One region of the Roseovarius sp. D22-M7 genome, then DNA from elsewhere that is predicted to be linked to it. Evidence: riboswitches for the same ligand, from Rfam matches in the RefSeq annotation. Region 1 holds a riboswitch; the other holds the start of a gene.
The links. Region 1 has a riboswitch for thiamine pyrophosphate ahead of thiD (bifunctional hydroxymethylpyrimidine kinase/phosphomethylpyrimidine kinase). Riboswitches for the same ligand answer to the same signal wherever they lie in the genome.
Positions count from the first base shown of each region.

Region 2: it holds a riboswitch for thiamine pyrophosphate, as region 1 does, so the genes downstream of both, V8324_RS13120 (ABC transporter ATP-binding protein) here and thiD (bifunctional hydroxymethylpyrimidine kinase/phosphomethylpyrimidine kinase) in region 1, are expected to answer to the same signal.

Region 1 covers NZ_JBAPKY010000052.1:7,413-22,897, forward strand. The annotation lists gene V8324_RS17450 (NUDIX hydrolase) at 11-703, opposite strand; gene V8324_RS17455 (DUF983 domain-containing protein) at 724-1,110, opposite strand; gene V8324_RS17460 (EF-hand domain-containing protein) at 1,343-1,822, shown strand; gene V8324_RS17465 (RNA polymerase sigma factor) at 1,886-2,479, shown strand; gene V8324_RS17470 (hypothetical protein) at 2,463-2,810, shown strand; gene V8324_RS17475 (periplasmic heavy metal sensor) at 2,810-3,304, shown strand; gene V8324_RS17480 (50S ribosomal protein L25/general stress protein Ctc) at 3,368-4,018, opposite strand; gene V8324_RS17485 (alpha-hydroxy acid oxidase) at 4,180-5,343, opposite strand; gene V8324_RS17490 (Hsp20/alpha crystallin family protein) at 5,537-6,025, opposite strand; gene trpA (tryptophan synthase subunit alpha) at 6,190-6,981, opposite strand; gene ychF (redox-regulated ATPase YchF) at 7,110-8,207, shown strand; gene arsJ (organoarsenical effux MFS transporter ArsJ) at 8,277-9,560, opposite strand; gene V8324_RS17510 (ArsJ-associated glyceraldehyde-3-phosphate dehydrogenase) at 9,557-10,555, opposite strand; TPP riboswitch at 10,734-10,836, shown strand; gene thiD (bifunctional hydroxymethylpyrimidine kinase/phosphomethylpyrimidine kinase) at 10,883-11,677, shown strand; gene V8324_RS17520 (FAD-dependent oxidoreductase) at 11,674-12,660, shown strand; gene thiS (sulfur carrier protein ThiS) at 12,644-12,841, shown strand; gene V8324_RS17530 (thiazole synthase) at 12,843-13,613, shown strand; gene V8324_RS17535 (thiamine phosphate synthase) at 13,613-14,209, shown strand; gene V8324_RS17540 (HesA/MoeB/ThiF family protein) at 14,206-15,183, shown strand; gene V8324_RS17545 (ABC transporter substrate-binding protein) at 15,188-15,485, shown strand, end outside.
Region 2 covers NZ_JBAPKY010000028.1:10,199-25,683, forward strand. The annotation lists gene V8324_RS13095 (trimethylamine methyltransferase family protein) at 219-1,793, shown strand; gene V8324_RS13100 (hypothetical protein) at 1,938-2,360, shown strand; gene V8324_RS13105 (NYN domain-containing protein) at 2,465-3,187, opposite strand; gene V8324_RS13110 (ABC transporter permease) at 3,300-4,067, opposite strand; gene V8324_RS13115 (TenA family protein) at 4,067-4,720, opposite strand; gene V8324_RS13120 (ABC transporter ATP-binding protein) at 4,724-5,461, opposite strand; TPP riboswitch at 5,513-5,616, opposite strand; gene V8324_RS13125 (heme NO-binding domain-containing protein) at 5,729-6,331, shown strand; gene V8324_RS13130 (diguanylate cyclase domain-containing protein) at 6,328-7,347, shown strand; gene V8324_RS13135 (transglycosylase SLT domain-containing protein) at 7,423-8,103, shown strand; gene V8324_RS13140 (pseudouridine synthase) at 8,116-8,667, opposite strand; gene V8324_RS13145 (rhodanese-like domain-containing protein) at 8,705-9,307, opposite strand; gene trpE (anthranilate synthase component I) at 9,405-10,916, opposite strand; gene V8324_RS13155 (peptidylprolyl isomerase) at 10,930-12,765, opposite strand; gene gpt (xanthine phosphoribosyltransferase) at 12,860-13,360, opposite strand; gene fabI (enoyl-ACP reductase FabI) at 13,371-14,177, opposite strand; gene pdxH (pyridoxamine 5'-phosphate oxidase) at 14,333-14,935, shown strand; gene V8324_RS13175 (cold-shock protein) at 15,050-15,485, shown strand, end outside.

The DNA of each region.
Region 1 (15,485 bases):
CGGAGGTGCTTCAGTCCGAAGCCGCCCCCTGAAGCCGCAGGAACAGGCTTTCCTCGTCATCGTTGCGAAAGAACGGCACGGATGCGGGCGGCGTGCGGTCATGTGCTCGGGCCGTGACCTCGGCCAGCACCACCTCGGTGATGAAGGGCAGATCGAACTTGCGCACATCCGCAAGCGGGATCCATTGCAGGTGGCTCAGCTCGTCGCTGGCATCCGAGAAATCGTCCGGATCCCCGCACAGCGCCTCGGCCTGCACCAGAAAGAACCGCGCATCGAACCGGCGCGGGCGGCCCGGCGGGGTGATCGCGCGAAAGACGAATTGCAGCGGATCCGCCACCGGCACGAGGCCGCGCGCGGCAAAGCGTTGCCAATCCGGCGGCACCGCGCCCGGCCAGTCCCCCGGCACGCCGAGCGCCAGACCGGTTTCCTCCCACAGCTCGCGCACCGCCGCCGCGGCCAGCGGGTGTGCGAGGTCGCCGTCGCAATCCTCGGACAGCCGCTCGGCGCAAATCGGCGGCAGCGGGCGCGATAGCGGCACAGCCGCGTCGCCGGCATCCACCGCGCCGCCGGGAAAGACGAACTTGTCGGGCATGAAGGCCGCCGTCTTGCCGCGCTGGCCCATCAGCACATGCGGGCGATCGGTGTCGCGCAGCAAAATCACGGTGGCCGCATCGCGCACGGCGGTCTTGTCGATTTCGGTCATCCACCCTCCCGGCGCGCGGCTCAGCGATCGTCGCCGAAGCCGTGCATGTGCCGCGCCCATTGAAAGGCCACGATGGCCCCCTTCAATCTCGGCAGAAGATACAGCGACAAGGTGACCGTGCCAACGCCGAATATGGTGAACAACACCAGCGGCTCGGGTCGGAAATGGGTGAACGTCACGTGCAGCAGCGGCGCCATCAGGTGCCCAACCAGCAGGATCGTCAGGTAGGCGGGCCCGTCATCGGCGCGATGATGGCTGAGATCCTCGCGGCAGACCGGACAGGTCTCACGCACCTTCAGGTAACTCTTGAGAATCGGCCCCTGCCCGCAATTCGGGCATTTGCGACGGAACCCGCGTCGCAGGGCGGGCCAGACGGGGCGGTCGGTCTGGACGCTGGTATCGTGCATGGAAAGCACCCTTTCGATCGTTTCCCCGTACCGTGCGGGCAAGCACATGGCTTTGAAAGATGACAGCCTGTCCTTGCGGCGCGATGTCGCAAACCGCGCGGTGCATCCTGCCGGGCACTCGCGCATCTGCGACGGAAAACGGCGCGGGCCGCGTATCATCCCTTGCGAGCCGGTCAGGACGCGACAGTCATTTCGCGGTTCCGACGTATCAGACACCAGCGGAGAGTTCACGATGAAAAATGCAAAACTGATCACCGGGCTTGCCACGGTCCTTGCCCTCGGCGGGCCGGGCACAGTGCTGGCCGACCGCCACAACGGGGGCACGCAGATGCGCCCGGTCTTCGATGCGCTCGACACCGATGGCGACGGCGAAATCACGCGCGCCGAAATGATGGCGCATATGCAATCGCGCTTCGATCGGGCCGACGCCGATGGCGATGGCGCGCTCTCGCGTGAGGAACTGATCGCCCGCATGACGGCGCGGCAGGCCGAAAGGATCGGCCGGCGGGCCGATCACATGATCGACCGGCACGATGCCGATGGCGACGGACATCTCGGCATGCAGGAACTGCAAGCCCGGCGGCAGGGCGGCATGATGGCGCGCATGGATCTCGATGGTGACGGGGCGGTGTCGCGCGCGGAATTCGACGACTGGCACAGCCAGCGGGGCGACCGCCACCACGGAATGCGCGGGCGCAAATCCGGCGAGTGATGCCATGGATCCGGGGCCCGCATCGCTGGCCAAGGGCGCGCGGGACGGGTACTGTCAGGGGCGATGCGGATGCCATTCGACGCCATCGAGGATTTGCCCGACGAGGCCCTGCTCGCGCGCTTTGCCGATGGCGAGCAGGCCGCGGCCCGCGTGCTGACCCATCGGCTGACACCGCGCGTAATGGCCCATGCGTGGCGCCTTCTGGGCAACCGCGCCGAGGCGGAGGACGTCGCGCAAGAGGCGATGCTGCGGCTGTGGAAACAGGCGCATGCCTGGCGCGAGGGCGAGGCGAAGGTGACCACCTGGCTTTACCGCGTGGTGGCCAATCTCTGCATCGACCGGCAGCGCCGGGCACGCGGGGGAACCGTCACGCTCGACACGATCCCCGAGCCCGCGGACGGCCGCGCCAGCGTGGTCCAGACGATGCACGAACGTGCCCGCGCCGACGCGTTGCAGGCGGCGCTGAACGCCCTGCCCGCCCGGCAAAGAGAGGCCGTGGTACTGCGCCATATCGAGGGGCTGTCGAATATCTACATCGCCGAGATCATGGATATCTCGGTCGAGGCGGTGGAAAGCCTGACATCGCGGGGCAAACGCGCGCTGGCGACGGCGCTCAGGCAAAGAAAAGAGGAGTTGGGATATGCCGATGACTGGTGACGATCACGACGACCGCGCGCTCGATGTGTTCTTCGAGGCGGCGCGGCACTCCCCGCCGGCACCGACCGACGCGCTGCTGGCCCGCGTCATGGCCGATGCCGCATCGATGCAGGCGGCCGCCGAAAGCCCGATGCCACGACGCACCGCGATGCCGCGCCTGCGGGATCTGGTAGGCGGTTGGCCGGCGATGGCGGGGCTGGCGACCGCGGCGCTGGCCGGGCTGTGGATCGGCACCGGCCTTCCGGCGCGCGTGACGGGCGTGGATGACGCGAGCTATCTTGTCGATATCACGCCCGAAATGGCCTTCGATCTGGCCGCGGGAGAGGACTGATGACCGACCGGCAGAGCACGGCGCGCGACGGCCGCCTGATGCGCATCCTGCTCGTGGCTTCGCTCGCGCTCAACCTGTTGGTCGTGGGTCTGGCCGCCGGCTGGGCGCTGCGCCACGCGGGCGAGCCGCATCCGCCGCGGCTCGAAATGGCCGGGGGCCCGCTGACCCGCGCCCTCAGCCCCGAGGACCGGCAGGAGATCGCCCGGCAGATGCGTGAGGCGTGGCGCGCCGCCGATGGCGGGCGCGCGAGGCTGGGTGACAGCTACGACGCCCTCGTGCGGGATCTGCGCGCCGTACCCTTCGACCCCGCGCAGGTCGCCGACCGGATGCGCCAGCACCGGGCGCGTTTCGCGGTCCGCTTCGAGATGGGCCAGGAGGTGCTCGTGCGGCACCTCGCCGAAATGAGCGACGAAGGTCGCAACGCCTATGCCGACCGCCTCGAAGAGCGTATCAGCGCCTACCGTGCCGCGCGCGCGCGCCGTCTGGGCGACTGAAAAGACAAAGACGCGACCCCATTCCGGGGCCGCGTCTCGGGTAATCTACCGGATGACCGGATCTCAGGCCTCTTCCGAGGCCTCCTCGGCGGCCTCTTCGACCTCGGCCTCATCTTCGTCCTCGTCTTCCTGCGACTTCAGCGCGGAGGGCGCGGAAATGTTGCAGATCACGAAATCCCGATCGATGGTCGGCTTCGCGCCGGCGGGCAGATCGACCATGGAAATGGTCATCGTGTCGCCGATGTTCTCCATCTTGGTCAGGTCGACGACGATGCTCTCGGGAATGTCGCCCGCGGTCACCACGAGTTCGATCTCGGGGCGCACGATGGCCAGAACGCCACCCTTGCGCAGCGCCGCGCATTCCTCTTCTCCCTGAAAGTCGATCTGGATGAACAGGTTGATCTTGGACGTCCGGCGCAGGCGCATGAAATCGACATGCGTCGGCAGGTCACGCACGATATCGCGCTGTACGTCCCGGCAGATCACGCGCACATCCTCGTGGCCATCGACCTTTAGGTTGAACAGCGTCGACTTGAACCGACCCGCCTTGAGACGCTTGATCAGGGCATTGTAGGGCAGTTGGATCGGCAACGGATCCGTATCGCCCCCGAACACGATCCCCGGAACCAGATGCGCGCGGCGCACCGCACGAGCGGCGCCCTTGCCTGTCCCCGTGCGTTCCTGGGCGTGAAGATCAGGAATTTCTCCAGCCATCTTGAATTCTCCATCTATTGGCGCGGGGTGCCTCCAAGGCTGTCACCCCGCATGAAGCCCGGCTGATAGACCACACCGCCGCGCTTGAAAAGGCCCGAATCCGGTCCTTTCCGTTTCTGCCCGGCAAAAACACCCGAATACGGCGGCCGGCGGTCCGGGCGCTACTCCCAACCGTCGAAGAACCCCTTGGGCACAAGCAGCACATCGCGGTCGAGATCATGCACGTCGCGCCGCCCGCACAGTCCCATCGAGGTGTCGAGTTCCTTGTGGATCACCTCGAGCGCGCGGGTCACGCCGGCCTCGCCCATGGCGCCCAGCCCGTAGGTCCACGCGCGTCCGATATAGGTGCCCTTCGCCCCGAGGCTCAGCGCCTTGAGCACGTCCTGACCGGACCGGATGCCACTGTCGAAATGCACCTCGATCTTGTCGCCCACGACATCCATGATCGCCGGCAGCGCCCGGATCGCCGAGAGCGCCCCGTCCAGTTGCCGCCCGCCATGGTTGGACACGATGATCGCATCCGCCCCGACATTGAGCGCCTCGACCGCGTCGCGCGGATCCATGATCCCCTTGATGATCAGCGGGCCGTCCCACATCTTGCGGAACTCGCGGATGCGGTCCCAGTCGAGCGCCTGGTCGAACGCCTCGGCGGTCCATGTGCTCAGCGACGAGGGATCCGTCACGCCCTTGGCATGGCCCACGATATTGCCGAAAGAGCGCCGCTTGGTGCCCAGCATCCCCAAGCCCCAGCGAACCTTGGTCATCATGTTCGCCACGCTCGACGGGGTCAGCTTGGGCGGCGCGCTCAGCCCGTTCTTGAGGTCCTTGTGCCGCTGCCCCAACAATTGCAGATCGACGGTGATCATCGCCGCCGAGCACTTCGCCTCTTTCGCCCGGTCGAACAGGCGCTGCATGAAATCGTCGTCCTTCAGGGTGTAGACCTGCATCCAGAACGGCTTGGTCGTGTGCTCGGCCACATCCTCGATCGAGCAGATCGACATCGTCGACAGGGTGAAGGGCACGCCGAACCTTTCAGCCGCACGCGCCGCCTTGATCTCGCCATCGGCGTGCTGCATGCCCGTCAGCCCGACCGGCGCAAGCCCCACCGGCATCGCCACATCCTGCCCGATCATCCGGCTCGCGACGTTGCGGCCGGTCATGTCGATGGCGACGCGCTGTTTCAGGTGGATCTTGTCAAAATCCGAGGTGTTCTCGCGAAAGGTCTGTTCGGTCCAGCTGCCCGATTCCGCGTAATCATGGAACATCCTGGGCACACGCCGCGCAAATATCTCCTTGAGATCCTGAATATTCGTGATGACAGCCATGCGCCCTCCAGATCCGATGAACGTTCCGTACACATTCGCGCCTTATGGCACAATCGAACGATGTGTCGCAGAAAAAGTCGGAAAAACCCGGGAAGCGCCGCACCTGCTGCGGACGAGATGCCTCGCAACAATCACAAATAAAAGACGCGCCCTACGATGGGCGCGCCTTGAAGAGGTCACTGATCCGATCGCCTCACGAGGCCGACTTGATCTCGATCTGTTTGGCGTCCGATTTCGACTGCGCCGTCTTGGGCAGTGTCACGGTCAACTCGCCATTGCCGAAGGTTGCCGACACATTGTCCTCGTCGATCTCGTATCCCAGCGGGATCTGCCGCGCGAACCGCCCCACGAAACGCTCGGATACGCGGCGGTCGCTGTCGTCGTTCTCGACCTTGCGCTCACCGCTCAACGTCAGGACGCCGTCCTTCAACGTAAGTTCCACGTCTTTCTCGTTCAGGCCCGGTACTTCGGCATCGACGCGAACGTGGTCCTCTGCATCGGTCACGTCGACCCGCGGCCAACCGCCGAATCCGTCGAGGGCCCACAGGTCACGTCCGAATTCGCGAGAGGCGCTATCGAACAAGCGGTTCATCTCGTTGTGCAAAAGTGCAAAAGGATCGCGGTCGCCTGCCCAGTTCGCCGGGCTGCGGGTGTTCCATGGTATCAGTGATCTCATGTTCATCGCTTCCCTCCTTTCTGTTCCGTCTCGGTCTTGATCGAGAGGACGGCATTGCCGCCATGTCCGGGGCCTGCCGCTCCCTTTCATGGTACATCTGGGAGCAGGGCACCGAACCTTCAAGAGGTTCCGATCATTTTTTATCGTTCAAAAGCAGCATCTTGATCGGATCAGGCGCGATGCGCACCGCCAGCCAGCCCACGCACGAACTCGATCACGTCCGAGACCGGCCCGCCCTTGGCGATCTCGGCCACGATGGCCGAGCCGACAACACAGCCATCGGCCACGCCGGCGATCAACTGCGCCGTCTCTGGGGTGCGGATGCCGAAGCCCACGACCACCGGAAGATCGGTCTTCGCCTTGATGCGCGCGACGTCCGGTTCAACCTCGCCCGCCTCGGCCGAAGCCGCACCGGTGATGCCGGTGATCGAGACGTAATAGACAAAGCCGCTGGTATTCTCGAGCACCTTGGGCAGGCGCTTGTCATCGGTCGTGGGCGTCGCCAGGCGGATGAAGTTCATCCCCGTGCGCGCCGCCGGCAGACACAGCTCGTCATCCTCCTCGGGCGGCAGATCGACCACGATCAGCCCGTCGATCCCCGCGGCTACGGCATCGACGAGGAACCTTTCGACCCCCCAACTGTAGATCGGGTTGTAATAGCCCATCAGCACGATCGGGGTGGTGTCGTCGATCTCGCGGAAGCGCTGCGCCATCTGCAAGGTCTTCTCCAGCGTCATGCCGCCGGCAAGCGCGCGCTGGCCGGCCTGCTGGATCGTCGGCCCGTCCGCCATCGGATCGGTGAAGGGCACGCCCAGCTCGATCACGTCGACCCCCGCCGCGGGCAGACCCTGCATCACCTCGAAGGACCGCTCGACATCCGGGTCACCCGCCATGATGTAGGACACGAAGGCCTTCTTTCCGGCAGCTTTCAGTTCGGCAAACCTGGTGTCGATACGGGTCATGGGGTCTGTGTCCTCCGGCTGGGTTCCGGCGGGTTTGGCGCAAAGCGCGGGCGAAATCAATGCCCGGCTTGACCTTGCCCCGCCCCGCCCGGTAGATGCCCGCAATTCACCGGTCGGGAGAGTGGCAGATGGGCTTCAGGATGGGTATCGTCGGCTTGCCCAATGTCGGCAAATCGACGCTTTTCAACGCGCTCACCCGCACCGCCGCGGCGCAGGCCGCGAACTTTCCGTTCTGCACGATCGAGCCCAACGTGGGCGAGGTCGCGGTGCCCGATGCCCGCCTCGACAAACTGGCGGCGATCGCGCAATCCAAACAGATCGTGCCGACCCGCATGACCTTCGTCGATATCGCCGGGCTGGTGAAGGGCGCCTCGAAAGGCGAAGGTCTCGGCAACCAGTTCCTCGCCAATATCCGCGAGGTCGACGCCATCGCCCATGTCCTGCGCTGCTTCGAGGACGGCGACGTCGCGCATGTCGAGGGCCACGTCGATCCGGTCGCCGATGCCGAGGCGGTCGAGACCGAACTGATGCTCGCCGATCTCGACAGCATCGAGAAACGCCGCGCCGGTCTCGCGCGTAAGCTCAAGGGCGGGGACAAGGAGGCCGTGCAAGCCGACCGCCTGCTGGCGCGCGCGCAGGCCGCTCTCGAAGAGGGCCGCCCCGCGCGCACCGTCAAGGTCGACGAGGACGACCTCAAGGCGTGGAAGATGCTGCAACTGCTGACCTCCAAGCCGGTCCTCTTCGTCTGCAATGTCGACGAGGCCCACGCCGCCACCGGCAATGCCCATTCAGAGGCCGTGGCGCGGATGGCCGAGGCCCAGGGTGCGGCCTCGGTGGTAATCTCGGCCCGGATCGAGGAAGAAATCAGCCAGCTCGACGCCGAGGAGGCGGCGATGTTCCTTTCGGAGATGGGGCTCGAGGAGGCCGGCCTCGACCGGCTGATCCGTGCCGGCTACGACCTCTTGCATCTCGAGACCTATTTCACCGTCGGCCCCAAGGAGGCGCGCGCCTGGACCGTGCCCACCGGCACCACCGCGCCCAAGGCCGCCGGCGTCATCCACGGCGATTTCGAGCGCGGCTTCATCCGGGCCGAGACCATCGCCTATGACGATTTCGTCAGCTTGGGCGGCGAGCAGAAGGCGAAGGATGCCGGCAAGATGCGCTCAGAGGGCAAGGGGTACATCGTCAAGGATGGCGACGTGCTGCACTTCCTCTTCAACACCTGACGCTCCAGGCTCGCCGCACAACGCGTCCCGCATTCATCTTGCCAGAAATACTCCCGCCGGAGGCCCCGGTCAGGATCCGGGCGCAACGCCGGGGTCTGCCGCGCTGTCGAGCCGACCCGCCGCAAAGGCAGACGCGGCGACCATCGCACTCGCCGTGCCCAGCATCAGCGCCAGCCCGCCCATCTGATAGGTCACCCCCGACAGCACCGTGCCCAGAAGCCGCCCGGCGGCATTGGCCATGTAGTAGAACCCGACATCCATCGTCACCCGCTCGGCCTTCGAGAAGGCGAGGATCAGATAGGAATGCAGCGCCGAATTGACCGCAAAGACCGCGCCGAAGGCCAGCAGCCCCGCGACCAGCGCGCCCGTCAGCCAGGTCTGCGGCCCGTCCGCCAGCGCTGCGGCCAGCGTCAGCAGCACGGGCACCGCCAACAGCGCGATCGCCCACCCCCGCGCCGCGCGGATCAGTTCGCCCTCGGGGCGGCTGCGCGCCCGCAACAGCCGCGGCGCGCCCGCCTGCACCGCGCCGTAAAGGATTATCCAGCCGGCCATGAAACACCCGACCAGGAAGAACGCCGCGCGGTCGCCCGCCTCGGTGCCGTCCGACAGCACCGCGTAGAAATAGACCGGTATGCCCACCACGAACCACACGTCGCGCGCCCCGAACAGGAAGACGCGCGCCACGCTCAGCCAGTTCACGTTGGCGGATTTCGAGACCACTTCGGAGAATTTCGCACCCTTGCGCCCCGTCGGCAGCCCGGGCGGCATCGCCCATGCGACGCCCCCTAGGATCACCGCCAGCACGCCCGCCATCGCCCAGACCGACCCGGCAAAGCCGAAGGTCGCCAGCAGGCCAGCCCCCAGCAGGAACCCGACGCCCTTGACCGCGTTCTTCGACCCGGTCAGGGCGGCGACCCAGCGAAACAGCCCGCCCTCGGCCTCAGGCGCCAGCAGCTTCACGGCGGATTTCGACGACATCTTGGCCAGATCCTTGGCCACGCCCGACGCGCCCTGCACCACCATCACGTAGACCACCGAGGCCGCCACGGCCCAGCCGGGGTCGAGCTGCGCCAGCGCCACCAGCGCCGCCACCTGCAACCCGAGGCCCGCGTAAAGCGTCGCCGTCAGCCCGAACCGCGCCGCGATCCAGCCCGCCGACAGGTTGGTCACCATACCCGCGATCTCGTAGAGCACGAAGAGGTAGGCCAGCTGCACCGGTGTGAACCCAAGCGTGTGGAAATGCAGCAGCACCAGCATCCGCAGCGCGCCGTCGGTCAGCATGAAGGCCCAATAGGCCGCCGTCACGGCGATATAGGCCGAAAGACCATCTGGACGCTCAGTGCGTGGTGTCACGGACGCGCCCCGACCATCAGCGCCACATCGACCAGCCGGTGCGCATAGCCCATCTCGTTGTCGTACCACGCATAGACCTTCACCTGCGTGCCGCCCGTGACCATCGTCGAGGGCGCGTCGACGATGGCCGACCTTGTGTCGTTGGTGTAATCTGCACTCACCAGCGGCCGCGTCTCGTATCCCAGGATGCCTGCCAGCGGGCCTTCCGCGGCGGCCTTGAACAGTGCGTTCACCTCCTCGACGCTGGTCTCGCGGTCCATCTCGAACACGCAATCGGTCAGCGAGGCGTTCAGCAGCGGCACCCGCACCGCGTGGCCGTCGATCCGGCCCGTCAGTTCGGGATAGATCAGCGTGATCGCGGTAGCGCTGCCGGTGCTCGTCGGGATCAGCGAATTGAGCGCCGAGCGCGCGCGCCGCAGATCCTTGGCGGGCCGGTCCACCATCGTCTGGGTGTTGGTCACGTCATGGATCGTGGTGATGGATCCGTGCCGGATACCGATCGCCTCGTGCAGGACCTTGACTACCGGCGCAAGGCAGTTGGTCGTACAGCTTGCCGCCGTCACGATCCGGTGCCGCGCGGGGTCAAAGGCGGCGTGATTGACGCCGTGGCAGATGTTCACGGTCGGCCCGTCCTTGACCGGCGCCGAGACAACGACCCGCGAAACCCCGGCCTCGAAGTAGGGCGCGAGCTTGCCTTCGCTCTTGTGCACGCCGGTGCAGTCGATCACCACATCGACACCGTCCAGCGGCAGCTCCGCGATGTCGCGCGCACCGATGAAGGGCAGGCGCACGCCGTCGATGGTGACGCTGCCCGCGTCATGGGCGAAATCCGCGTCCCACCTTCCATGCACCGTGTCGAATTCCAGCAGATGCGCGTGCATCTCTGGATCTCCGGTCGCGTCGTTGATCCAAGCGATCCGCGCGCCACGCGCCAGCAGCGGCTTGAGGATCAGCTTGCCGATCCGGCCCAGCCCGTTGACAGCATAGGTCGTCATGCCTCCGTCCTTTGTCCTGCGGGACGCGCCAGTCCCGGACCCGTCATTCATGACGTCTGTTCGCAAGGCAAGTGACAGTTTTCTGACACGCGCCGCGCGACCGGACGCGCATGGACCGGCCGCGGGTCGGGCCGATGGCGTCGCCCCTTGTCGTGCCCGCGGTGCCTTGCTACGTTGGAGGTATCCGTTGGGGTGCCCGTTGACCGGGCTGAGAGGTGAGAGGCCAACCCATCGAACCTGATCCGGGTAACGCCGGCGTAGGGAACGGAGCCTTGCCCGCCACCCGGCGCAGCACCTTCGTTCCCGTCAAGACGGAAGGAACGCAGGATGGCGACAACAGCGCTGACGATCGCAGGCTCCGACAGTGGCGGCGGCGCGGGCATTCAGGCCGATCTCAAGACATTTTCGGCGCTCGGCGTCTTCGGGACCAGCGTTATCACCGCCGTCACCGCGCAGAACACGCGCGCCGTGACCGACGTGCATCCGATCCCCGATACATCCGTTGCCGCGCAGATCGCGGCCGTGCTGGATGACATCCACATCGACGCGATCAAGATCGGGATGCTGGGTGAGGCCAGCCTGATCGCGACGGTGGCGCACGCCCTGCATGACTACAAGGGTCCCGTGGTGCTCGATCCCGTGATGGTCGCCAAGTCCGGGGCGCGGCTGTTGCCGGATGCGTCGCGCGCGGCGCTGGTCAGGCATCTTCTGCCGCGCGCCGCCCTGCTGACGCCGAACCTGCCCGAGGCGGCGGCGCTTCTCGGGCTGCCTGAAGCGCGCAGCGACGCCGAGATGCGGGATCAGGGCGCGCGGCTGCGCGACATGGGCGCCCGCGCGGTGCTGATGAAAGGCGGCCACGGGCATGGCGAGACCTGCACCGACTGGCTTGTCGCGGACGACGTGATCCGCCTCGACGCGCCCCGCATCGCCACGCGCAATACCCACGGCACGGGCTGTTCCTATTCCTCGGCCATCGCGGCGGAACTTGCGAAGGGCCGCACCCTTGCGCAAGCGGTCGAGCGCGCGCATGGCTGGCTGCACGCCGCGATCCGGGCCGCAGACGGCCTCGATATCGGACGCGGACACGGACCGTTGCACCATTTCCACGAGGTCTGGACATGACCGCACCCGTCACCATTCGCGGTGCGGGCGTCGCGGGGCTTTGCGTGGCCACCGAACTGATGGCACGCGGCGTGCCCGTGACGCTGCGCGATCCGGCCGCGGCCCCCGGACCGCACGCCTGTTCGTGGTGGGCCGGCGGCATGCTCGCCCCCGATTGCGAAGGCGCCACGGCGGAAGAACCCGTGGTGCGGCTGGGGCGCGAGGCCGCCGACTGGTGGGCAGCCCAAGGCGTCGCGGTCACGCGCCAAGGCTCGCTCGTGGTTACGCTCGGGCGCGACTGGCGAGAGCTTGACCATTTCGCGCACCGCACCGCCGGGCACCGGCTGGTCACCGGCGACGTTCTGGCCGCGCTCGAGCCCCATGTCGCCGAGCGGCACGACCGGGCGCTTTGGTTTGAGAACGAGGCGCATATCGACCCGCGCGCGGCGCTAGAGCATCTGCGCCTGACGCTGGAAGAGGACGGCGCGCGCTTCGAGCAGACCGATGCCGCGCCGGACGGCCCGACGATCGATTGCCGCGGCCTCGCCGCACAGGGCGCCCTGCCCGATCTGCGTGGCGTCAAGGGCGAGATGGTCGTGCTGCGCAGTCCCGAGGTGCAGCTTTCGCGGCCCGTGCGCCTGCTGCATCCGCGTTTCCCGCTCTACATCGTGCCGCGCGGCGATGGCATCTTCATGCTGGGCGCCACGCAGCTCGAAAGCGGCGAGCGCGGGCGCGCCTCGGCCCGCTCGGTGATGGAGCTTCTGTCGGCGGCCTACGCCCTGCATCCCGCCTTCGGCGAGGCCGAGGTGGTGGAAATCGGCGCCGACGCCCGCCCCGCCTTTCCCGACAATCTGCCGCGCATCACCCGCAAAGGCGACACGCTGCATGTCAACGGCCTCTTTCGCCACGGTTTCCTGCTGTCGCCCGCGGTGGCGCGGCAGGTCGCCGGGCTGGTGCTGCGCGACAATGAAAGACCGGAGTTATACCATGAAGATCACGCTTAACGGCACCACGCGGGAGAGCGGCGCGGACACCCTCGCCGGCCTTCTCGACGAGATGGGCTATGGCGACGTCAAACTCGCCACGGCGGTCAACGAGGAATTCGTACCAGCCGCGAATCGCGCCGCGCACCGCCTGTCCGATGGCGACCGGATCGAGATCGTCACGCCGCGGCAAGGGGGCTGAGATGCCAACGTATTATGACACCGAGGTCGCCTCGCGGCTGATGCTGGGTACCGCGCAATACCCCTCGCCCGCGATCCTCGCCGAGGCGTTCAGACGCTCGGGTGCCGGGATCGCCACGGTGTCCGTACGACGCGAGGCCGGGTCAGAGCGGGCCGGCCAGGCGTTCTGGGACTTGGTCCGCGATCTGGGCGTGCATGTGCTGCCCAACACCGCCGGCTGTCATTCGGTGCGCGAGGCGGTGACGACCGCGCAGATGGCCCGCGAGTTGTTTGACACCGACTGGATCAAGCTCGAGGTGATCGGCCACGCCGACACGCTGCAGCCCGACCCGTTCGGGCTGGTCGAGGCGGCGCGCCTCCTGACCGATGACGGGTTCAAGGTGTTTCCCTATTGCACCGAGGATCTGGTGATCTGCGAACGGCTGGTCGAGGCCGGCTGCCGGGTGCTGATGCCCTGGGGCGCGCCCATCGGCACCGGTCTGGGGCTCAACAACATCTACGGGCTGCGGTCGTTGCGGGCGCATTTCCCCGACCTGCCGCTGGTCGTCGACGCGGGCCTTGGTGTGCCAAGCCAGGCCGCCCACGCGATGGAACTGGGCTATGACGCGGTGCTGCTGAACACCGCCGTCGCCAAGGCCGGGGATCCGGCGGCGATGGCCGACGGGTTCGCGCGCGCGCTGGTCGCGGGGCGCATGGGGTTCGAGGCCGACCCGATGATGCCGCGCGACATGGCCGCGCCCTCGACGCCGGTGCTGGGGCAGGCCTTCTCGTGATGGCGCTGCCCCGCTTCTACCCGATCTTCGACTCCGCCGACTGGCTGCGGCGCACCCTGCCGCTTGGCGTGAGGCTGGCGCAGCTTCGGATAAAGCAGCTCTCAGGCGACGCGCTGCGCGCCGAGATCGCCGAGGCACTGGCGCTTTCCCGCGCGCAGGGCGCGATCCTCGTGGTCAACGATCACTGGCAGGTGGCGCTGGATACTGGCTGTCCTTGGGTGCATCTGGGGCAGGAGGATCTGGATGACGCCGACATCCCCGCCATCCGCCGCGCCGGGCTGCGGCTGGGGATCAGCACGCATGACCATGCAGAGCTTGACCGCGCGCTCGCGCAGGATCCCGATTACGTCGCCCTCGGCCCTGTTTATCCAACCATCCTGAAAAAGATGAAATGGCACGAACAGGGGCTCGACAAGCTGACGGAATGGAAGCGCCTGATCGGCGACATCCCCCTCGTGGCCATAGGCGGCATGTCGGTGGAGCGCGCGCAGGGCGCCTTCGACGCCGGTGCCGATGTCGTCGCGGCGGTGACCGACATCACGCTGAACGAAGATCCTCTGGCGCGCGTCCGGCAATGGATCGAGGCCACAGCATGAGCCGCTACGCCCGCCAGATCGCCCTGCCAGAGTTCGGGCCTGCGGCGCAGGATCGGCTGGCGGCCGCGCATGTCCTGATCGTCGGCGCCGGCGGGCTGGCCGCGCCGGTTCTGCAATACCTCGTGGGCGCGGGGGTGGGGCGGATCACGCTGATGGACGGCGATCGCGTGAGCGTTACAAACCTGCACCGCCAGACGCTGTTTCGCATGGACGATATCGGCAAGTCCAAGGCCGATACGGCCGCGCACCACATGGCCCACCTGAACCCGGATTCTACGATCATGGCCGTATCAGCGCCGCTCGATCCGGCGAACGCGTCGGATCACGTGACCTCTGCCGATCTGGTGCTGGATTGCGCCGACAGTTTCGCGGCCAGCTACGTGGCCTCCGATACCTGCCTCGCGGCGGGCATCCCGCTGATCAGCGCCTCGGTCGTGGGCACGTCGGGCTATTGCGGCGGGTTCTGCGGCGGCGCGCCATCCTTGCGCGCGGTCTTCCCCGATCTGCCCGAGCGGGCGGGCAGCTGCGCCGCCGACGGCGTTCTGGGCCCCTCGGTGGGCGTCGTGGGCAGCCTGCAGGCGCAGATGGCCATGGCGGTCCTGACCGGCATGACGCCCGCGCCGCTGGGGCAACTGGTCACGTTCGAGGCCATCGGTCACCGCTTCGGCGGGTTCCGCTTCGACCGCGCCCACGAACCGCAAGGCGGCTTCGGCTTCATCGCGCCCGCGCAGACCCGCCCCGACGACTGGCTGGTCGACCTGCGCGCGGCGGGCGAGGCCGGCCCCGCCCTGCCCGACGCCACCCGCCTTCAGGTGACCGATTTCGACCGATCCGACATCCGCCCCGACGGACGCCGCGCCGTGCTGGCCTGCCGCACCGGCCTGCGCTCGTGGCAGGCGGCGACGCGGCTGCGTGCCCGCTGGGACGGAGACATTACCCTGATCGCCCTCGGCGATCTTCCCCAAGGAGACTGAAAAGATGAGATACCTTGCGCTGATCCTCGCCCTCGCGGCCCCCCCTGCCATGGCCCAGGACAAGATGACCCTGATCCTCGACTGGTTCGTGAACCCCGATCACGGGCCGATCATCGTGGCCGAGGAGCTGGGCTATTTCGAAGAGGCCGGACTGGAGGTCGAGGTCGTGGCCCCCGCCGACCCGTCGGACCCGCCCAAGATGGTGGCCGCCGGGCAGGCGGATCTGGCGATCTCATACCAGCCGCAACTGCACCTGCAGATCGAGAACGGGCTGCCGCTGCGCCGGGTCGGCACGCTGGTGG
Region 2 (15,485 bases), on a different contig from region 1:
CAGGCGCCGCAAATCCCTCTTGATGCACGGCGCAGACACTCGCAAAAATACCGCCGATACCCCCTCCCAAAACGCGTGAGTCAAACCGCGTCGTGTACCTCTCCGGCAAGAACCATACGTTTCTGAAGCCGACAAAAACGACGCGTTTCGTCGCAAACTGGCATTTTGGACGCTCGGCCCCGGTGTTCTCTGGACGTAGCAGACCGAGAGGGCACGCCATGGCCGAGGATCTCAAGCGCAGGAAACGCATCGGCGGGCGCGCCGGGGGGGCCGCGCGGCGCGGCCATGCGGCGATCGCGCAGATGCCGTGGAACCCGCCCGTCAACACCGACCGCCCGACCGAGCCCTTGGGACCCGACGGCGTCGCCGCAATCCATGACGGCGCGATGCGCATCCTCGAGGAGATCGGCGTGGCGTTCCTGAACCCAGCGGCGGTCGCGATCCTGCGCGACAGCGGCGGTTGCGAGATCGACGGCGCGATGGTCCGCATGGGGCGTGATTTCGTGCTCGAGATGGTGGCAAAGGCCCCCGCAAGCTGGACCATCACCCCGCGCAACCCCGCGCATCGGATCACCATCGGTGCCGGTCATCTGAATTTCGGAAATGTCTCTTCGCCGCCGAGCTACTGGGACATGAAGATCGGGCGCAAGGTCACCGGCACCCGCGCGATGTGCCGCGATCTGCTCAAGCTGAGCCAGTATTTCAACTGCATCCATTTCGTCGGCGGTTATCCGGTCGAGCCGCAGGACGTGCATGCGAGCATCCGCCATCTCGACGTGCTGCACGACAAGCTGACGCTGACCGACAAGGTGGCGCATGCCTATTGCCTTGGGCCCGACCGCGTCGAGGACGTGATGGAGATGGTGCGCATCGCTGCGGGCCTGAGCCATGCGGAGTTCGAGGCGACGCCGCGGATGTACACCAACATCAACTCGACCTCGCCGCTCAAGCATGATTTTCCCATGCTCGATGGCTGGATGCGCATGGCGCGGCGGGGGCAGGGTCTGGTGGTGACGCCCTTCACCCTTGCGGGCGCGATGGCGCCGGTGACGATGGCCGGCGCGGTGGCGCAAAGCGTGGCCGAGGCGCTGTGCGCCGTGGTGCTGGCGCAGGTGATCCGGCCCGGTGCGCCGGTGGCGATCGGGACGTTCACCTCGAATGTCGACATGCGCTCTGGCGCGCCGGCCTTCGGGACGCCGGAATACATGCGCGCCACGCAGATGACCGGACAGATGGCGCGCTTCTACGGGCTGCCGCTGAGGGCAAGCGGCGTGTGCGCGGCCAACGTGCCCGACGGGCAGGCGGTGTGGGAGACCTCCAACAGCCTGTGGTCGGCGGTGCAATCGGGCGCCAGCATGATCTATCACGCCGCCGGCTGGCTCGAGGGCGGGCTGATCGCCTCCCCTGAGAAATTCGTCATGGATTGCGAGATATTGCAGCATATCCAGCGCTACATGGACCCCATGTTGACCGCCACCGGCCCCGACGAGATCGCCGTCGACGCGGTGCGCGCGGTGATGGATCAGGGCGACGGGCAGGGCCATTTCTTCGGCATCCAGCACACCCAGGACCGCTACAGCACCGCGTTCTATGCGCCGTTCCTGAGCGACTGGCGCAATCACGAGGCGTGGGAGGCCGCCGGCGGAGTCTGGACCCCGGCGCGCGCGCATCAGGTCTTCCAGGATATCCTCGCAGATTTCGAGGCGCCGCCGATGGAGGAGAGTATCCGCGACGAACTGGCCGATTTCGTTGCCCGCCGCAAGGCCGAAGGAGGCGCGGCCACGGATTTCTAGAACCCGGTGGGCGCTCGGCTGGCATGTGCGCGTCAGGCGCAGGCTTATGTCAGGACACGCGATCCCGACATTCAGGACACGCCCAAGGCATGCCATGATTGGCGTCGGGACGATGTTGGCCCCATTGCTGAGGAGGCAATCTCGATGAAGTCACGTGTCCTGCCGGTTCTGGCCGGTTTCCTGATCTCCGCCGCCCCCGCGCTCGCCGATTCGGCGGGGCTTTATTGTGCCTATGGCGGGAACAGCTTCCTGATCGCACGGCAAGCGGGCACTAATGCCGTAGATCTGCGGATATCGAGCTGGCAAGGGATGCACCATTGCGGCGTGCAAGGCACGGCGACGGCCGCGCCGGACGGCTCGCTGCTGGAGGCCCGGGGCTGCATGCTTCGATTGCGCGAGGAGAGCGGCGCGATCATGCTGGAAGCATCGCCCCACGAGGCCTGCGCGCAGTTCTGTGGGGCGCGTGCACGGTTGAACGGGCTGAGCTTTCCGCAGTCCAGCCGGATAACCGCCCGTGCCGACCCTGCGCTGTTCGCGCGCGATCTCGGAGAACTCGATCCCTGTTGAGAGGGGCTGTGTCTTGCGTCGCGGCAGCTCTCTGTGAGTGCATTGCGCCCTGCCTGTCATCGAAGGTCAGGCTTGTACGCGAGACAGCTCGGATGATCCGCGCATTATGTCGCGGTGGTGGAGAATGCTGCCGGCCTGTAGCGCACCTTGGCGTTCGGACCCTTGGGGTCGAGCGCGAAGAAATCGGGACGGTTGGCGAGATACTTGCGCCAGGTCTTGTCCGGCATGTCGCTGATCTTGACCCCGTGAAGCTTAAACATGCGGCTGGAGAGCACCGTGATTTCCAGCCCGGTCGAATCCTTGCAGTTCGACCGGATCACGTTGCGGATCGTCTGATCGAGGTCCGAGATCGGCGGGGCAGGCGGCGTCGGCGCATGCGCCGGATCGGCGGGCGGCGCGTCCGTATCGATCACGTGAAACGTCGAACAGGCCGCGCGAAAGCGCTCGGTCGTTTTCGCCTCTCCCGCGCCGATCACCGTGAGGCCGTAACCGCGCAGGCGGGTGGCGAGATGGGTGAAATCCTGATCGGAACTGATGAGCAGAACCGCCTCGCATTGTTCCGACAGCGCCCGCTCCATCGCGTCGAGGCAGATCAGCATGTCGGCGGCATTCTTGCCGCTGCCGGAATGGATCAGGTGGACTCCCGGCAGGTCGTCCCAACCGGGCAGGTTGCAGGCATTTCCATAGGCGCGCACGAGGTCGGGCGAACCGTGCCGGTTGGCAAGCGCGAGGATGATCCCGGCTTTCCTTGCGGGGATGTTGTCGGCGTCGATAAAGACCGAGAGGCGCAGAGGGGTCGCGAAACGGGTTGGGGGCAGGGTGCTCATCCTGAGAGGATACGCCTCGAATTCGGATCGATTTCGGGCGAGAGGCGATCTTTTTCATGGCGTTCGAGCGAAACGGCACGGTCTGACACGGTTCCTTCAACCCGGAAGACGCTCATCCGGCCGACTTGCCGTCCAGCCAGCGGCGGCAGGCGCGGTCGACGCCCATGTGCAGGCAAAGCGTGAAGATCGCCAGCACGATGAGGGCCGCGAACATCAAATCGATTTTTGCTCGCCCATTGGCCAGAAGCATGAGATAGCCCAGCCCTTTCGAGGCCCCCACCCATTCGCCGATGATCGCCCCGATGGGGGCATAGACCGCCGCCAGCCGCAGCCCGGTGGCGAAACCGGGAAGTGCGGCGGGCACGCGGATATGCCACATCAGCCGCGCCGCGTTGGCGCCCATGATCCGCCCCAGATCGAGCCAGTGCTGTGGCGTGCGCATCAGCGCGTCGAAGAAGGCCGAGGTGACCGGGAAATAGATGATCAAGAGCGCCATGGCGATCTTCGACCAGAGGCCGTAGCCAAGCCACAGCGTCAGCAATGGCGCCAGCGCGAAGACCGGGATCGCCTGGGAAAACACCATCATCGGGCGCAGCAGCCGGCGCGCCACTGGCGAGGCCGCCAGCCCGATCGCCGACACGCCCCCAAGGATCGCGCCGAGGGCCAGTCCGATCACCACCTCGGCGATGGTGATGCCCGCATGCTCGAGGATCAGCGCGCGGCTGGACCAGAGGGTTTCGGCGACACGCGCCGGCCCCGGCAGGATGAAGGGCGGCAGCGCCGTCAGCGTCACCAGCGCCTGCCAGAGCGCCAGCGCCAAAGCGGTTGAGCCGAGGATGGTGAACGCGCGGTTCAGGTGAGGGCCAACGGACCGCGTCATCAATTCGGGTAGCCCGCGAGCGCGGCATCGAAAAACGCGTGTTCGAGCCGCGTGGTCTCGATGAACGTGGCCTCGACGGCGCGCTTCTCGGGCTCCGACAGCGCGGGCCACGCGCGGTCGAGCTGATCGCGCAGATGCGCCACCACACCCTCGAAGCCCGCGCCGCTGTGCAGGCTGATCCATTCCCCGAACCAGAAGGGCAGGCCGTCGGCCTTGTCGGCATGCGGCGTGGCCCAGTCGAGATAGGACCATTCGGCCACCACCAGCACCGCCAGCATCTGGGCGTAACTGTCCGAGCGCGTCGCGCGGTGCATGATGTCCTGAAGCTCTGCCGTCACGGGATGCGCGGGCGCGGGCCGCGCGGGATCGCCGCCAAGCGCCGCGATGGCGCGCAGGAAATAGGTGTTTTCCGGCCCGCAGATCAGCCCGAGGAATTGCGCGCCGGGGACCGCCTCGGGCAGCGACGGCGCGCGCGCGACGGCCGAGGCCAGAAGCCGCACGAAGCCGTCGAGAAAGAGGTGATCCTGCTCGAGATAGGCCAGCATGCGATCCTCTGGCAGGGTGCCCGCCGCCAACTGATCGGTGAAGGCGTGGCGCGTGGCCGCCTGCCAGTCCTCTGTGCAAAGCGATTTGAGGTGATCGGTGGGGCGCATCGTCTACTCCTCGTATGCGGGGGCGCGCAGGCGCGAGAGCAGCCGGCCTTGCGCGGTCAGCGTGTCGGGATCGTCCACGGGGCGCGGCACGGTGCCGGGGGGCGGGGTGACGTCCTCCAGCCCCGCCTCGGTCAGGATCTGGATGGCGTGACCCATGCGCGCCGCCTCTGCGGGGTCATGCGTGACCATCAGCACCGTGCGCCCCGCCAGATGCTCGGCCGCGAGGTCCTGCATCTGGGTGCGCGTGCGCGCGTCGAGCGCCGAGAACGGCTCGTCGAGCAGGATCACGGGTCGGTCCTCCATCAGCGTGCGGGCAAGTGCCACGCGCTGTTTCTGCCCGCCGGACAGGGCATGCGGACGCTTGTGCGCGTGATCGTCCAGCCCGACGCGGCCCAGCATGGTCATCGCGCGCCTCCGGTCGCGCCGCTCGCCGCGCAGCCGTGCACCCAGCGTGACATTGCCCAGCACGTCGAGCCACGGCATCAGCAGATCGCCCTGCGCCATCAGCGCCATGCGCCCGGCCAGCGGCCGCCTGTCCGAGGCCGAGATCGTGCCGGTGAAATCGGTGACGTCGTCGACACCGGCCAAAAGCCGGAGCAGGGTGGTCTTGCCCACCCCCGAGGGCCCCAGAAGGCAGGTTATGCGGCCGGCGGCCACCGTCAGGCGCAATGGTCCGAAGATGTGCAGCCCGCCGATCCGAGCAGTGCCATCAAGCATCAGCGCGGGCGAATCTGGGCGCATGGTGCGGCCTTTCATCGGGCGGCCCGGCCGGCGCAAAGGGGGAAAGGCGCGCGGTGCGCGGTCTCCGTTCCCTACGCCGGTGCGAGCCGGATCAGGTTCGGTGGGTTGGCGTCAACGCCTCTCAGCCCCGGCACGGGGCACCCCAACGGATGCCATCATCGTAGCGGTGCCGTGGATCGAAGGCAAGCGGCGCCGGGCGGGATCGGGTTCAGCGATTCTTAAGGCTTGGCTGCGATGCTGCGGACGAGTCGAACGGGAGAGAAGGGCATGCACGGGTTGATCAACCGCGCGATCGAGCGATTCGCTCGCGACAGCTACGGCGACGCGCTGTGGCGGGACGTGATCGGGCGGCTCGGTCTCGGCTATGACACGTTCGAGCCGATGATGCGCTACGATGCGGAGGTCACGCAACAGCTGCTGGCGGCGCTGGGTACGCGGCTCGACCGGTCGCGCGATGATCTTCTGGAGGATATCGGGACCTATCTCGTGTCGCATCGCGCGGTCGAGCCGATCCGCCGCCTGTTGCGGTTCAGCGGTGTCGATTTCGTCGATTTCCTGCACGCGCTCGAGGATCTGCCGGACCGGGCGCGGCTGGCGGTGGACGAACTCGACCTGCCGTCGCTGACCCTGCATGGCCATGGTGCGGGCCTCTATCGGCTGGAGGTGGGACGAGGCGCGCCCGGCGAGCTGCGATTCGGCCACGTGATGATGGGGATCCTGCGGGCGATGGCGGACGATTACGGTGCGCTGGTGGTGCTGGACCATCGCGGCGCGACCGCCACGCACGAGATGATCGAGGTGCAGCTTCTGGACGCGCGTTTCGCCAGCGGGCGGGAGTTCGATCTGGGCGCTGGGCGGTCGGCGGGATGATGGAGGACGCCGACAGGATGCGCGAGGTGCTGGACACGCTGGCCCCGATGCACGCCGTGCTCGGGCCCACGGGGCATGTCGTGCAGGCCGGTCCGACGCTGCGCAAGGTGATGCGGGACCGCGATCCGGTCGGTGCGCGGTTCCTCGAGATCTTCGAGATGGCGCGCCCGAACATGGTTGCCGGCATGGCCGATCTGCGCGCGCTCGCGGGCCGGCGGTTGCGCCTGCGGCTGCGCGCCGGATCGCGCCACGCGCTGAAGGGCTTGCTGGTGCCCCTGTCGGTGCAGGGCGGGCCCGGGGCGCTGGTCAACCTGTCCTTCGGGATCTCGGTGGTCGATGCGGTGCGCGATTTCGGGCTGACCGGACTCGATTTCGCGCCGACCGACCTGACCACCGAGATGCTGTACCTCGTCGAGGCGAAGTCGGCGGCGATGGCCGAATCGCATCAATTGAACCTGCGGCTGGAAGATGCGCGCATCGCGGCGCATGAGCAGGCCCTGACCGACACGCTGACGGGGCTGAAGAATCGCCGCGCGCTCGATCACCTGTTGGAACGGCAGCAGCAGGCCGGACAGCCATTCGCGCTGCTGCATCTCGATCTGGATCATTTCAAGGAGGTCAACGATGCGCATGGCCACGCGATGGGCGATCACGTGTTGCAGGAAGCGGCGCGGCGCATGCTGGCGCAGGTGCGCGCCGGGGACGTGATCGCGCGGGTCGGCGGGGACGAGTTCGTTTTCGTGCTGCCGGGCGCGGAAATGGCCCCTGGGGTCGCCAATGCCGCCGCGCGGCTGATCGCGGGTCTCGAGGCGCCGATAACCTGCGACGGGCAGGTCTGCCATATCTCGGCCAGTATCGGCGCGACGCTGAGTTGTTACTACAAGGTGCCCGATATCGCGCATATGATGGCGGATGCCGACCGCGCGCTTTACACCGCCAAGGCCGCCGGGCGCGGGTGTCACGTCCTTCATGATCCCGACCGCAGCGCCGGCCATGTCCTGCGCGGCGCCGGATGAGCCGTGCCGAGAGGGCCGGGACGTGCCGGCGCGAACGGCATTGCCAAAGCCGCGGGCTTTGGGCAAGCTGACCCGATGAAATGGATGGTGGTTCTTGTCGTGCTGGCGTGCATGCCCGGTCACGGCCTCGCGCGTGACGGGCAAGCGCAAGCGGCGCGAAACGGTGTCGAGCCGGTGCAATCGGTGCCGCGCGACGGTGGGCTGCCGCCGGTGCGCTGGGCGCATCGCGAGCGCGCCGCGCTCTGGACGCGCAGCGCGCTCGACGCGCTGCGGGGGCATGGTGCGGCGCTGGTTACGGATGTGCCACGCGACATCGCGGCGTGGTGCCCGGGCTATACGCAGGCGGGACAGCGGGGCCGGCGCGCCTTCTGGGTCGGGTTCCTGTCGGCGCTGGCCAAGCATGAAAGCACGTACCGCGCGCAGGCCGTTGGCGGCGGCGGGCGGTATTTCGGCCTTTTGCAGATCGCGCCGGCCACCGCGCGCGGCTATGAATGCCGCGCCACGAGCGGCGAGGCGCTGCGCTACGGGCCCGACAACCTGTCCTGCGCGATCCGCATCATGGCGCATACCGTGACGCGCGACGGCGTGGTGTCGGCGGGGATGCGCGGCGTGGCCGCGGATTGGGGGCCGCTGCACAGCAAATCGAAGCGGCGCGACATGCAGGACTGGCTGCGCGAGCAGAGATATTGCAGGCAATTGCCGGCGACGCGCCCGCGCGCGCGTCCCGCAGGCGAGCGGCAGGTGCAGGGCGGCTAAAGTACAGGGCGGCTAAAGCTTGGCGTCGCGCCACGTGCCGGGGGCCAGCCCGTCGAGCGACCAGTCCCCCGCCCGCCAGCGCACCAGCCGCAGCGTGGGATGGCCGACATGCGAGGTCATCCGCCGCACCTGCCGGTTGCGCCCTTCGGAAATCACGATTTCCAGCCAGCAATCGGCCACCGATTTGCGCTCTCGCACGGGCGGATCGCGCGGCCAGAGGTCCGGCGCGTCGATGCGCCGCACGCGGGCGGGCCGGGTCGGGCCGTCCTTCAGCCGGACGCCGGCGCGCAACGCGTCGAGCGCGGCGGCGTCCGGCACGCGTTCGACCTGCACCAGATAGGTCTTTTCGGTCTTGAAGCGCGGCTGCGCCAGCTGCGCCTGCAGGCGCCCGTCATCGGTCAGCAGCAACAGCCCCTCGCTGTCGCGATCGAGCCGCCCGGCGGGGTAGACGCCGGGCATGTCGATGTAATCCGAGAGCGTCGCGCGGGGGCTGTCGGCATTGCCGGGATCGGTGAATTGCGACAGCACGCCGAAGGGCTTGTTGAAGAGGATGAGGCGGGCCATGCCCCTTGATGGCGCAGGCCCAGCCGCGCCGCAAGTCTCAGTGGTGCCCGGGCCAGAGGCCTTCGCGGATCTTGTAGGTCCAGGGCAGACCGGCATTGCGCCAGCCATTGACGTCGCGCGTGCCCGCGTCGTTCTTGTCGCCCTCGAAGCCGTCGACCATGCTGTAGAGCGTCGCGTCGACTCCGGCTTTGGTCAGAGCGTCGACCGCCGAGGCACTGCGCGAGCCCGAGCGGCAAATGACCACGAGCGTATCTATGCCCTTTGCGGCGTCACTGGCCAGCCATGCGGTCACCTCGCCCGAAAAATCCGGGTATTCCAGCATCTTGTAGACGCCCTCTTCCGCGTTGAAGGCGAGATCGGGATCGACGATCTTGAACGGGATATTGGCCGCGGTCGGTGTCGGGTAGCCGATCAGCATCGTCTCGGAGGGCGAACGGACATCGAGCAGGGCGACATTGTCGTTTTCTGACAGGACACGCCCCGATTCGGCGGCGGTGATGTAGAGACCGGGATCCGTCAGCTTGCTGTCGGGCAGGCTGTCGGCCGCCACGGGCTGTGCGAGATCAAGCGCCGCGGCCTGACCGGCCAGCGGCGCGAGTGCGAGCATAAAAGCTAGAAGCGTCGGGGCGATACGGGTCATGGGAACTCCCTTCCATTATATATTCCACGATTGGAATATGATGATCGGGAGATAGATCGCAACCCGCTTGCGCGCATTGATCTGCGTCAAGCTGGCCTCAGAGGCTGCCGTCGCCGCCGAACCGGGCCGCGTCCGCCGCCGCGCGGCGGATCGCGTTGGATTTGTGGACGGTTTCCATGTACTCGGCCTCGGGGTCGCTGTCATGGACCACGCCGCCGCCCGCCTGGATGTAGAGGGTGTCGTCCTTGACCACCGCGGTGCGCAGCGCGATGCAGACATCCATGTCGCCGCCGGCGCTGAAATAGCCCACGCCGCCGCCATAGACGCCGCGCTTTTCGGGCTCCAGCTCGTCGATGATCTGCATGGCGCGGACCTTGGGCGCGCCAGACACGGTGCCCGCGGGCAGGCCCGCCAGCAGCGCCGAGAGCGCGTCCTGATCCTCGGCCAGTTCGCCCACCACGTTCGAGACGATATGCATCACGTGGCTGTAGCGTTCGATCACGAATTTCTCGGTCGGGTGCACGCTGCCGATCTTGGATACGCGCCCCGCATCGTTGCGCCCGAGGTCAAGCAGCATCAGGTGTTCGGCGCGTTCCTTGGCGTCGCCCAACAGATCGGCCTCTAGCGCGCGGTCCTCTTCGGGGGTGGCGCCGCGCGGCCGGGTGCCGGCGATCGGGCGCACGGTAACCTCGCGCCCGAAGACCCGCACGAGGATCTCCGGCGAGGCGCCGACGACCTGAAAATCGCCGAAGTTGAAGTAGAACATGAAGGGCGACGGGTTGGTGCGCCGCAAGGATCGGTAGAGCGCGAGAGCCGGCTGCCGGAACGGCTGTTTCCAGCGCTGCGACGGGACCACCTGGAAGATGTCGCCAGCGTTGATGTAGTCCTTGGCGGTCTCGACCGCCGTCATGTAGCCGGCCTTGGTAAAGTTCGACACCGGGGCCGCGTCCTCGGACGCCTCGCCCAAGGAGCGGCTTGATTGCGGCAGCGCGCGGTCGAGGTCGCGGACCGCGTCCATCACCCGCTCGGCGGCCTGCGCATAGGCGGCGCGGGCCGACTGGCCGCTGCCGGCCCAGGCGGGCGCGACCACCGTCACCTCGCCCTTCACCCCGTCGAGCACCGCGACGACCGAGGGCCGCAGAAGCACCGCGTCGGGCAGGCCGAGCGTGTCGTGCGGCATGTCGGGCAGGTGTTCCACCAGCCGGATCATGTCATAGCCGAGATAGCCGAAAAGCCCGGCGCTGGCCGCCGGCAGATCCTCGGGCAGGGCGATGCGGCTTTCGGCGATGAGGCTGCGCAGATTGGTCAGCGGATCGCCGGGCTGGTCCGCGAAGGCGTCGGTGTCGAACCGGGCCTGCCGGTTGAGACGGCTGGTGGTGCCATTGCAGTGCCAGATCAGGTCGGGTTTCAGCCCGATGATCGAGTAGCGCCCGCGCACCTCGCCGCCCGTGACCGATTCCAGCAGGAAGCCGTCGCGCGCGCCGCCTGTCAGTTTCAGCATCAAGGAGACCGGCGTGTCGAGATCGGCGGCGAGCCTTGCATGCACGACCTGGTTCTCGCCGGCGTCAAAGGCCCGCGCGAAGGCGTCATAGGACGGGGTCAGTTCCACGGGCGGCGGTCCCTCAGTTGAAATTGGCGTGCACGGCGTTGATCGCGGCCTGATCGATGGTGACCCCGGCGCGGTCGCGGATATCGTTGGCAAGAATCTGGAACATGTCCTGACCCAAGCTGTTGGCGGCCTGATCGCGCAGGGTGCTGCGCAGGCGGGCGAGGTCGGGATTGTCGCTGGCCGGCGGCTTGATCGCGTCGAGGCGCATGACGGTGACGCGGCCCGCGCCGGTCAGCGTCTCTACCGCGCCCTCGTCCATGTCGAAGACCGTGTCGACGAAGCCCTCGGGCACGTCGTCGCGGTAACCGCGGCGGGTCAGGTCGATCACCTCGGTGGCTTCGAGCCCGAGATCGGCGAAGCTGTCGCCACCGCGCAGATCGTCGAGCTGCGGGGCGAGCTGGTCGCGCAGGGCGTCGACGGTGGCCTCTTCGCGCCAGCCCGCGATCACCGCGTCGCGGACCGCGTCAAGCGGTTGCAGGCGCGGGTCGTGCGTGCCGTCGAGGCGCAGCGCGAAGATGCCGCCCTCCTGCATGCGTTCGACCTGGGGGTAGTCGTCGGCGGTGACGGCCCGTGCTGCCTCGCGGAAATCGGTATAACCGGCGATGCCCTCGGTCATGCCGGGATGCCAGTCGATCTCTCCGAGGTCGAGATCGGTCTCGCGCGCGACGTCCTCGAGCGTGGCGCCACCGGCGAGCAGGTTGTCGACCTCTTCGCTCATGGTCTCGATCCGGCGGCGCGCGCGGTCGAGCGCGAGGGTGTCGCGCAGTTGCGGCCTTGCATCCTCGAACGGGGTGACCTGCGCGTCGAGCACCGCGTTGACGCGAAAGAGCGCCGGGCCGAGATCGGTGTCGACGGGGCCGACCACGCTGCCCGGCTCGGCGGAAAAGACCGCGTCCGAGGCCGCGCCAAGATCCTGCGCCGAGACATCGCCGAGATCGACATCGGCGAGATCCAGCCCGCGATCCTCGACCAGCGTCTCGAACGCGATGCCGTCGTCGACGCGGGCCTTGGCCTCCTCTGCCGCCTCCTCGTCGGAAAAGACGAGGCGTTCGACGAGGCGGCGTTCGGGCTGGTTGAATTCCTGCGTGCGTTCCTCGTAGGCGCGGCGCAGCATGTCCTCGTCCACCTCGATGGTGTCGAGCAGCATTTCGGGCGTGACCCAGGCATAGGTGATCGACTTGGTTTCGGGCGTGGTGAACTGGGCGCTGTTTTCTTCGTGAAAGGCGCGCAGATCGCCCTCGGACGGGACCGGCAGCCCGGTCTCAAGGTCGCTGCGGTCGAGCGTGGTGTAGGTGACGTCGCGGCGTTCGCCGAGATAGCGCATGATCGTGTCGACATAGACCGGCGGCACGCGGATGCCCGACCACGTCGCCGCCTGCAGCAGCGTCGAGGCGGTCTCGGCGCGCATGTCCGCCTCGAACTCGGCCTCGTTCAGCCCGGCGCGTTCCAGCGCGAAGGCATAGGCCTCGCGGTCGAAGCTGCCGTCGAGGCCGCTGAAGGCGTCCATCGACAGGATCTCGTCTCGCAGCGTCTCGTCGCCCACGGAAATGCCCAGGCGGGCGGTCTCGTGCTCCAGCGCCGCGCGCGATACCAGCCGCGACAGCACCTGCCGGTCGAGGCCCTCGGCGCGAGCCTCGGAGAAGGTCACGCTTTCGCCGCGTTGCGCCTCGAGCGCCTGGATCTCGTTGCGCAGCGCGCGGGCATAGGTGTTGGCCTCGATCTGCGCGTCGCCCACCGACCCGATGCTGGTCACCCGACCGCCGAGATTGGTCGCCCCGAAGCCGGCCAGACCGATGATGAGCAGGACCATCAGAACCCACATCGCGCCTTTCGATATGCCTGTGCCCACGGTTGCAGCCTCCTGTGCGTCGGTTGGGAACGTCCGTCAGATCGGGTCTACGCGGTTGCCCGGGGCGGGGCAATAGGGCCGCGGCGCGCGCGGATCAGGCGCCGCGATAGGGTTCTACATATTGCAGGGCCATGTCCCATGGAAAGAAGATCCACGTGTCCTGGCTGACTTCCGTGACGAAGGTGTCGACCCGGTCGCGGCCCAACGGTTTGGCGTAGACGGTGGCGATATGCGCGCGCGGCAGGGCCGCGCGCACCACGTCGAGCGTGCGCCCGGTATCCACGAGGTCGTCGACGATCAGCACGCCCGCGCCGTCACCAACGACGCCCGCATCGGGCGACTTGATGATCCGGGCAACCCCTTGGGTCTGGTGGTCGTAGGACTTGACGCTGATCGTGTCGACCATGCGGATGTCGAGCTCTCGCGCGACAATCATCGCCGGGGCCATGCCGCCGCGGGTGATTGCCACCAGCGCCCGCCAACCGGTGTCGGGCGCCTCGCCCTGAAGCCGCCAGGCCAGCGCGCGGGCGTCGCGGTGCAGCTGGTCCCAGCTGACGTGAAAGCCCTTTTCGTGCGGCAGGCGGTCGGGGGTCATCGCGGTATCTTCAGGTGGCGTCGATATCGGGGGCATCGACAGCCTTCATCCCGACGATGTGATACCCCGCATCGACATGCAGGTTCTCGCCGGTGACGCCGCTGCCCAGATCCGACAGCAGGTAGAGCGCCGAGCGCCCGACATCGTCGATGGTCACGTTGCGGCGCAGCGGCGAGTTCAGCTCGTTCCATTTCAGGATGTAGCGGAAATCGCCGATGCCGCTGGCCGCCAGCGTGCGGATCGGGCCGGCGCTGATCGCGTTGACGCGGATGTTGTCGCGCCCGAGATCCTCGGCCATGTATTTCACCGACGCCTCGAGCGCGGCCTTGGCGATGCCCATGACGTTGTAATGCGGCATCACCTGCTCGGCCCCGTAATAGGTCAGCGTCAGCGCCGAGCCGCCCGCGTTCATCATCTTCTCGGCGCGCTGCATCACGGCGGTGAAGGAATAGACCGAGATGTCCATGGTGCGCAGGAAATTCTCGCGGCTGGTATCGACGTAGCGGCCGCGCAGCTCGTTCTTGTCCGAGTATCCGATCGCGTGGACCACGAAATCGAGGTTGTCCCAATGGCTGCCGAGATCGGTGAAAAGCTGGTCGATCGAGGCCATGTCGGCCACGTCGCAGGGCAGCACGATCCCCGATCCGAGTTCGGCGGCGAGCGGGGCCACGCGTTTCTTCAGCGCATCGCCCTGGTAGCTGAAGGCCAGTTCGGCACCGGCCTCGGCGCAAGCCCGCGCGATGCCCCACGCGATCGACTTGTCATTGGCCAGGCCCATGATCAGCCCGCGCTTTCCCGTCATCAGATTGTTCGACATTCCCGACCCCCGCCACAGCGATTTCAACGACCTTTAGGCGATTGCACGAAGTGCATCAAGGGCCGGTCGGCCGGAGAAGCGGTTTGTCAACGCCCGCCCCCGGCCCTATCATCCCGGTATCCCCGAAACGCCGTGGTTTGCGAGAGGTGCCCCTGATGGAACGCGACGGAATATTCGCAGGCGACGACCCGTTCGAGATCGCCCGTGCATGGATGGCCGAGGCCGGGGAGGCCGAGGTCAACGACCCCAACGCGATCGCGCTGGCCACGGTCGATCCCGAGGGGATGCCCAACGTGCGCATGGTGCTGCTCAAGGAGATCGCCGAGGACGGGTTCGTCTTCTACACCAATTACCGATCTGCCAAGGGGCGCGAGCTTGACGCGACGCCGAAGGCCGCGCTGGTCATGCACTGGAAATCCCTGCGCCGCCAGATCCGGGTGCGCGGCCATGTCACGCGCGAGGACGGGCAGCGGGCGGATGAATACTACCGCTCGCGCAACCTGCAGAGCCGGCTGGGCGCCTGGGCGTCGCAGCAGTCGCAACCGCTCGAGTCGCGGGCCGCGCTGATGGCCGAGGTGGCGAAGGTTACCGCGCGCAAGGGCCCCAACCCGCCGCGCCCGGAGTTCTGGGGCGGATTCCGCATCAACCCGGTCGAGATCGAGTTCTGGGCCGATGGATCGTTTCGACTGCATGATCGATTTGTATGGAGCAGGCGGAATGATGCCGATTCGTGGACAGTGGTTCGCCTAAACCCTTGATATGCATGTTGTACGTTGCGCGAATATCTGCAATCTTGTTAAACTTGAACGGGCTTTGAGACGTGCCGTATCCGCACATCCGGCCCTTTAACCGGGTGTAACGGGTGACATGGTGTGACGGCAAGTGAGGACACCCCGCGCAGGCTGAGAGGTCTCGTCAAGTGGTTCGACCCGGTCAAGGGGTTCGGGTTCGTTGTGCCTGATGAAGGCGGCGCGGATATTCTGCTTCACGCCAACGTGCTTCGCAATTACGGGCAAAGCTCCGTCGCCGACCGCGCAACGGTCGAGATCGACGTGCAGGAGACCGAGCGCGGCCGTCAGGCCACGGCAGTGCACGTGATCGAGCCGCCCGATGACGTCGAGATCGGCGTGCTCAGCGATCTGAAGGACATCGATCCCGAGGTGATGCGCAGGGCCGAACTTCAGCCGGCGCGCGTGAAATGGTTCGACAAGGCCAAGGGGTTCGGCTTTGCCAACACCTTCGGCAGCGACGAGGACGTGTTCGTGCATGTCGACGTGCTGCGCCGGTCCGGGCTGGCTGATGTGCAGC